DNA from 2 places in the Leeuwenhoekiella sp. W20_SRS_FM14 genome. Region 1 is predicted to be linked to the other one. Evidence: riboswitches for the same ligand, from Rfam matches in the RefSeq annotation. Region 1 holds a riboswitch; the other holds the start of a gene.
The links. Region 1 has a riboswitch for cobalamin ahead of ACEN25_RS05805 (TonB-dependent receptor plug domain-containing protein). Riboswitches for the same ligand answer to the same signal wherever they lie in the genome.
Positions count from the first base shown of each region.

Region 2: another riboswitch for cobalamin. It lies ahead of ACEN25_RS05020 (hypothetical protein); the one in region 1 lies ahead of ACEN25_RS05805 (TonB-dependent receptor plug domain-containing protein).

Region 1 covers NZ_JBGQOK010000002.1:519,688-523,784, reverse strand. Annotated here, with positions in the region: gene ACEN25_RS05805 (TonB-dependent receptor plug domain-containing protein) at 1-1,114, opposite strand, end outside; cobalamin riboswitch at 1,145-1,425, opposite strand; gene ACEN25_RS05800 (ABC transporter substrate-binding protein) at 1,525-2,667, shown strand; gene ACEN25_RS05795 (iron chelate uptake ABC transporter family permease subunit) at 2,660-3,688, shown strand; gene ACEN25_RS05790 (ABC transporter ATP-binding protein) at 3,692-4,097, shown strand, end outside.
Region 2 covers NZ_JBGQOK010000002.1:331,474-335,570, forward strand. Annotated here, with positions in the region: gene ACEN25_RS05010 (NAD-dependent epimerase/dehydratase family protein) at 1-507, shown strand, start outside; gene ACEN25_RS05015 (hypothetical protein) at 513-782, shown strand; gene ACEN25_RS05020 (hypothetical protein) at 861-2,006, opposite strand; cobalamin riboswitch at 2,145-2,341, opposite strand; gene ACEN25_RS05025 (family 43 glycosylhydrolase) at 2,445-3,464, shown strand; gene meaB (methylmalonyl Co-A mutase-associated GTPase MeaB) at 3,512-4,097, opposite strand, start outside.

The DNA.
Region 1 (4,097 bases):
TTTGCTCTTTCCTTATTCCTAATTCATAATTAAAATCGTTTGCCAGTTGATGCTTCAATAACAATGCGGCAGCAAAAATATTACGGTCATTATCGCCAAAACTAGAACCAAAACCGCTGGTAGATGTATTAGTCAATACGGAATTCAGTTTGAGCCGGTCTGAAATTTGATAGCTCAAATCATACTTGGTAATAAACGTTTTAGCCTTTCCGAAAGAATAAACTTCACTATCTATATTTGCAAAATATTTATAAAACTCTTCAAGATAGGCCACATGAGCTATACCCTTAAAGGAACCAAAGCTGTGTTCCCATTCGAGTAAATTTTTACTGTTAAGATCCTGATATTTAGTCTTAGTTTCTGAAGCCCGTGTAATTGCAAAATGTCGTTCTCCGTTAAAAAGTTCACTAAATATGCGTATTGAATTTTTTGAATTGATTTTAAATCCGAGTCCAACATTTAAGGCTGTGTTTTCAAAATTTCCGTTTAAATTTTTTCTTCTATTTGGAAGCTCATAATCATTATCGCTGCTGTTATGGGTTAGAGCTAGATTTAAACTCCATTTTTTGGTACCCAGATTCAAATTGTATCGGGCATCCTGGGTGTTATAACTACCGTATTGCAGAAAAAGATTATGCGCTTGTTGATCTTCATAGGTTAACCGCGTATTCAAATGTACACTACCTCCTATTGCACCGGTACCATAAACAACACTACTACCACCGCCACGCACAGCAATCTCGCTGTAAGCGCCCGCATTAACCGTATTAAAATCTAGCTGGCCGTTTAATTGAGAATTTATATTTATACCATTCCATAAAACAGCAGTTTGTGAAGCTGTAGTACCTCTAAATGAGGGTGAGGATACCATTCCCAATCCATTTTCTTTAAAATAAATAGGCGTGTTAAAATTGAGCGTATTGGTGAGAAGTGGCCTGTTTTTACGCAATATCGTATCTGATAAAACGGTAAGATTTCTTCCTGTAGAAAATTCTTTTAATTTACTATCTGTAAGATATACAGAGTCTAAGGCAGTGAACGGGCGTTCCTGAGCTTTTAGGGATAATGCAGTAAGCATTACCAGGGTGATGATGTAATTAGATATATATTTCATATTCGCCAGACCTCTATCCCGAAAGTCATTTGTTAAATGTTATTTCTGGCAGGTCTCCTGGCTTGCGTATAAAGATTAACCTTCCCACCTAAAAAGGCAGTGGTATTTAAGAACAATCTTTACCATCCGTCAAATGCGGACTAAGCTTACAGTTGCGGGAACAGCTCAGGAATTTTCGAACTATGAAGTGAAAAAAATACAAAATCATTAAATTTCGTATTAGCTCATTCTACTTCGTATGTGAAATCACCTGATTCCCTTTTAAGTCATTTTTTAGAATAAAAAATGACACCAAAAACTAAAGCGCGAAGTTAATCAAATGTGTTACGCTACCTTGCTTTTTTTAATTAATCTTACTTTTGGGTTTTGAATAATACATTCTAAATCAATTTTAAATCTATATAATTCTGATGCGCAGTTTATTACCTATCGTATTTATTTGTTTATCATGCTCTATATCCTCTTGTAAAAAAGAGAACAAAGAAGTTGATAAGCATTTTCGTGAAGGAATTGAGCAAAAGATTAGTTACGCTAAGGGTTTTGAAATTATCCGTTACAAAACTTTTAAAATTATCACAGTCTCTAAAGCCTGGCCTAATAGTGATAAGACATTTAACTACGCCTTGGTTCAACGAGGGATCCAATTACCAGATAGTATTACAGCAGATGCGGTGATAGAAATACCCGTAGAAAAGATCGTGGTAACTTCAACCACACACATCCCGGCATTAGAGTTACTGGGTGTGACACAAACGTTAAAAGGATTTCCCAATCTGGATTATATTTCTTCGGAAACAGTACGAAAACACATTAAAAACGGCGCTATTAAAGAGTTAGGGCAAAATGAATCTATTAATACTGAAAGTACTATAAATCTTAACCCTGATGTTTTAGTAAGTTTTGGTGTTGATGGTGAAAACAAAGCGTTGAGTTCTATTAAAAGAGCAGGAATACCAGTTATTTATAATGGCGATTGGGTAGAAACCACGCCTTTAGGACAGGCAGAATGGATTAAATTTTTTGCAGCACTTTACGATAAAGAGGCAGAAGCAGATTCTATTTTTAATAGGATTGAAGGTCAATATCGTAACCTAAAAACAAAAGCTGCTCAGGCAAAATCAAAACCCTCCGTTTTAAGCGGAGCCATGTTTAAAGATGTCTGGTATTTACCTAAAGGAGATAGCTGGGCAGCTCAACTTGTTGCAGATGCGCACGCAGATTATATCTATAAAGAAACTAGAGGTACCGGTAGCGCTGCCCTAAGCGTAGAAGAAGTTTTAAATACCGCTCAGAATGCAGATTTCTGGATTTCACCAAATAGTTTTGAAACCTACAGTGATCTGAGCGCCGGCAATGCTGTTTATAAACAATTTAAAGCCTTTAAAAATCATAAAATTTATGGCTTCGGAAGTGCAAAAGGTGCAACAGGAGGTCTGCTTTATTACGAGCTGGCTCCTTCAAGACCAGATTGGGTACTTGCAGATTTAGTTGCTATTTTTCACCCGGAACTAACTGTAAATTATAAACCTCATTTTTTTAAACCTCTTGATTAGCCCTAAAAACCACAGCTCAAAATTCGGTTTACTGGTACTATTGCTTTTTGCTTTATTTCTGGTCAACATTGCTTTGGGCTCTGTTCATATTCCTATAGAAGCGATTTTTAAGATAATTCTGGGTGACGAGCGTGTAAAAAGTGCGTGGACCTACATTATCATAGATTATCGAATTCCCAAAGCGATAGCAGCTATTTTAACCGGTAGCGGCCTGGCGATTGCCGGTTTAATGATGCAAACACTATTTAAAAATCCGCTTGCAGGACCATTTGTTTTAGGAATAAGCAGTGGTGCAAGTCTGGGCGTTGCTTTTTTAATTCTAGGCGGAAGCGCTTTAGGACTTTCGGCTATTATCGCTCCCGGAAGCTGGGGTACCATACTTGCTGCAAGCATAGGCAGTTTTGCCGTGTTGAGTGTTGTTTTACTCGTAGCCTCCCGCGTACGTGACGCGATGGCCTTACTTATTATAGGGTTAATGTTTGGAAGTTTAACCTCTGCCGTCGTAAGCATTCTAGCCTATTTTAGTCCCGCTGAAGAATTACAGCGGTATATGTTTTGGTCTTTTGGAAGCCTCGGAGATATTTCCTGGAGTGCTCTGGGCATACTTACTATTTGCTACACAATAAGTATAGTATTAGCCTTTACCATTTGTAAAAGTCTCAACAGTCTATTACTTGGAGATTTATACGCACAGTCAATAGGTGTTTCTCTTCAAAAAAGCAGATTTATAATTTTAATAGCCACCAGTATTCTTGCAGGAAGTCTAACCGCATTTTTGGGACCTATTGCTTTTGTAGGACTTGCGGTACCGCACCTTGTACGACAGTGGTTTACCGCTTCAAATCACTGGGTTCTTATGCCAGCCTGCCTTCTGGGTGGTGCTGTATTGATGTTAATTTGTGATACACTGGCACAAATGCCAGGATTAGAGTTTACACTTCCTATTAACTCAATAACATCAATTATAGGTGCTCCTGTTGTGATTTGGCTTTTAATTCGAAAAAAGAAACTCTTGTTTTAAAATATGGAAGTTTCTCAAAAACATACAAATCTGAGTTGTGAAAATCTATCTGTGGGCTATTACGTTAAAGCAGAAAATAAAACAATTGTTAGCGAGGTAACTCTTGATCTTTCTCAAGGAGATTTCACAGCAATGGTGGGTATAAACGGCTCAGGTAAATCAACACTGTTGCGTACGCTTGCAGGTCTTCAAAAACCCCTTTCTGGGAATGTTTATCTTGATAACAAAACTTTAGACTCCTACCCTGCACTTTTAAAATCTAAACTTTTAAGTCTGGTATTGACTAACCAACAAATTTCAAAAAACCTAACGGTTCTTGAATTGGTTACGCTAGGCAGACAACCGTATACAAACTGGCTGGGATCACTTTCTAAAGCTGATAAAACACACATTCTTGATGCAATTGAAG
Region 2 (4,097 bases), 190 kb from region 1:
GGTGTTACAAAACTAGCGGCAGAACAACTGGTATTGTCAAAGGCCAGAGAAAATCAAATTAAGTCTTGTTCTTTACGATTGTTTTCGGTTTATGGGCCTCGAGAGCGTCCTGAGAAATTGTACACAAAGCTAATAGGTTGTGGTTTCTTTCATCAGGAATTTCCACTTTTTGAAGGTAGCGAGACTCACGTACGCAGTTTTACTTTTGTAGATGATATTATTGACGGTGTGGTAAGCGTTATTGGTAAAGAAGCGGTTGTAGACGGCGAAGTGATTAATCTGGGAACCGAGCAGGAGCACACCACTGGTGAGGGAATGGCAATCGTTGAAGAATTATTAGATACGCAGATACGTAAAGATATTGTAGGCAAACGGGGCGGAGATCAAATGTTTACTAAAGCAAATATTGATAAAGCCAGACGCTTGTTAAATTATAATCCTACTACGACTTTGAAAGATGGTTTAGCTAAGCAAATAGACTGGTATCGAAAAGAATTTGTAGCGTAAAAACTATGATGCTAACCGAAAAAGACAAAGCCTTTATCAAAATGTGGCGCGAAAAAAGAACTGCAAAATTTCAATTTTTTAGTGGAATTGTGCTGCAGATTGTTCTAATTGCCGTCACGTATAAGTTGGTTATTAATTATTTTTCCGGCGGAATATTTGATATTGAAGTATTTCTCAAATATGGTCTTTTTGGATTGATACTGGGAATTGTCGTGGCGTTCTTAAAATTCAGAACTAATGAAAAGCGCTATAAAAAGCTGAAACCAGGAGGTTAAACTCGCAAAAAAGGTAAAAATAAAACCACTGACTAAACGTGTACTCGAGTTACTACGTTGAGTCAGTGGTTTTTTTATTTATTCTAGCATAGAAAAGTCTGCGATACCGCGTATTTCGGTAGAGAGTTCACCTAAGGCACCTGCATTAACCTGAGCTCCCGTATAAATACGTATAAAGTCAATACCTCTTAGATTAACAGAATTTCCGTCTGCATCTATGGCCTGATCTATATCGAGAAGGTTTCCTTTATAAGTGGCATAATCTGCATCGTAATTATCTACATAACCCCATTCTAGCGCAGCAATATTTGTAAATCCGCTGTTAGATACTACAGGAAAGACACGAGTTCCTGTGTACGATACTTCTTCAAGTTCGGTGATAAAAAGGGGATAAAAGTTCTGGGGGTGATATGAGTTTACCACAACACTTCCTGCAGTATTGAGGCTATCTAACCACGGCACGTCTGCGTGCATTCCCGGGTTAGTATACGTTGTTGTGTAATTAGTAAGTGTTGCTGCATCGGCGTGAGCACTTCCGCGTAGCTCATAAAAGGTATCATCTGCGAGTCCGTTTCCATTAGTGTCAAAAGAAACCTGTACAATACCGGGTTCAGAAAGGCCATTAAATGCGTTACCATAAACCAGGAAATCTTTAGCGTCTGCTACATTTTCTATTGTATGATCAAAACCTACTAAAATAGAGCCTCCCCAGGCACCTAGTGAAATTGTATTTGTAGTGCTACCAACTAGTTTTTGGGCATCCTCGGGAGTACCAAAAGAACTATTAATAAATTGACCTGGAGCTGGGTTATATGCGAGTACTTGAGAAATTAACGAACTACTTTCAGAAGATTTAGGTCTGTAATACACATCATAAGGGTCGTTTACTTTAACCTGATAGGTGCGCGATATCGAATCAAGATTGGTCGTGGCTTTAAAGGTGAGTGCAAATGTTTTGGCCTGCTTAGGAATGTATTCTAAGTTTTGTAATATGCTTAGGACAGTATCTTCAGTAGTCCATTTGAATTGCACGTTTTCCGGAAGATTTAAAATTTCCTGATTCAGTTTAAGCGTGTCTCCTAAAAGGAGTTCAAGGTTGGTTTCATAGGTTGGTGTTGTAAATTCCATAGGGGTGAAAGCCGTGTCATCATCATTAGCACAGGATGCTAATAGCATAGTGATTCCTGCCAGAAAAAGTAGTTTGATTGTGTTTTTGTGTTGCATAATAAAGATATACTAATTAATAAAAGGTTACTTTTTTAGTAAATCGTACAACGGGAAATAGATATAGATAGAAGAAATACACCTTAAAATTAAGGCGCACAGAACAATCTACCCAAAGCAATAACTCCCGAAAGCTTTGATTTATAATAGATTGTGGCAGGTCTTCTGACTCATCCCTCGTTTTAACCCTTCCCATCATTGCGACAGTGGTTTTGTTAAACGATTATCCTGTACTACAGAATAGGATTTACAGCAGCGGGAACTGTTCAGGATTTACACCTGATTCCCTTTTAATACAGCATAAAAATGCTATAACCAAAAATCTGTACAACGTTAGTATATTTTAATAAGCTAACTCAATGTTTCTAGAATAAAAACAAAATATTTTATCTTAAATGTATATATTACATTTAAGTAAGTATTTATAGGTTCGTTATTATGAAGAAAAGGCTATTGTTAAGTTCTGCTATGTTTTTAGCGGTTTTGAGCTGTAAGCAGACAGATAAAGTAAAACAAACCAGTAATCAGGATAAATCTGAAGATTTAATAACTAACCCTATTGCTGAGGGCTACTACGCAGATCCTTCTATTGTTCAGGAAGCGGGTACATTTTATATTTATGCAACCAAAGACCCGTGGGGTAAAGAAGACCTCGCCGTTTTAGAGTCGACCGATTTTAAAAACTGGGAACAGAAAACCTTAAATTGGCCTACAAAAGAGGCGTGCACGAGCCCCACTTCAAACGGAAGTATGGTTTGGGCACCTTCCGTAATTAAAGCTAAAAACGGTAAGTTTTATATGTATGTGTCTGTAGGAAGTGAGGTCTGGGCAGGTGTTGCTGAATCTCCTTTAGGACCGTGGAAAAATGCCAAAGAAGATGAAAGTCCTTTAATAAAAGGAAATCTATTCCCCGAATATCATATGATAGACGCGGAAGCTTTTATAGATGATGACGGACAGGCCTATTTGTATTGGGGTTCTGGTTTGAACTGGGTTAACGGGCATTGTTTTGTTGTAAAACTGGGTGCAGATATGATCACCTTTGAAGGCGAAATTAAGGATGTTACGCCAGCCAATTATTTTGAAGCTCCTGTAATGGTTAAAAGAGATGGTGTGTATTACCTGATGTATTCAGACGGAAAGGTAATAGAAGACACCTACAAGGTGCGATATGCTACAGGAAATAATCCTTATGGGCCGTTTACTGAAGCAGAAAACAGTCCTATACTTTCTACAGAAACCGATTCTACAACCTATAGCCCCGGACATCATACTGTTTTTAATAGCAGCGGACAGGATTATATCTTGTATCACAGACATTCTGCAAACTCGCCAAACTCTGAAGACTTACTTCGGGAGTTGTGTGTAGACAGTTTAAACTTTACAAAAGATGGTTTAATAGAAAAAGTTAGACCTTCCGGGATTACAGCTTTTAAAAGTAAAGCCCTAGAAAATTAGAAATTAGAAAAGAGGTTAATTTTTGTCTTTGATTCAGAAAATAGAAATCAGACCTTTTTCAATAACTCCTGTGCAGCCTGAAACGGAGTAGTCTTTCCTTCGTTTAAAGCTTCAAGAAGTAGCGGTAGTTTTGCTTTTATTTCAGGGTCTGAGTAAAAATTATCTTTAAGGGTATTTTCTATAGTGTTTTTTAACCAGTAGGTGTTTTGCTTTTTACGGTTGGTTTCAAAATAACCGTTTTCATTTACAAGTTTAATATAATTAGAAATCGTTTCCCAGATTTCTTCTATACCTTCATTTTGCAGTGCGCTGCAACGTTTCACTTCTGGAGACCATTCACTTTCTTTAGCAGGATAAAGGTGAAGAGCTTTTGCAAATGCACTGGCAGCAAGTTTGGCTGCATTTTTATTGTCGCCATCGGCTTTATTTATAACCAGAAGATCTGCCATTTCCATTATTCCGCGTTTGATGCCTTGCAGTTCGTCACCGGCTCCTGCTAATTTTAGTAACAGGAAAAAATCGGTCATCGCGTGAACAGCGGTTTCACTTTGTCCCACGCCCACTGTCTCAATAAGAATAACCTCATATCTGGCAGCTTCACAAAGTATTATAGCTTCGCGGGTTTTGCGGGCA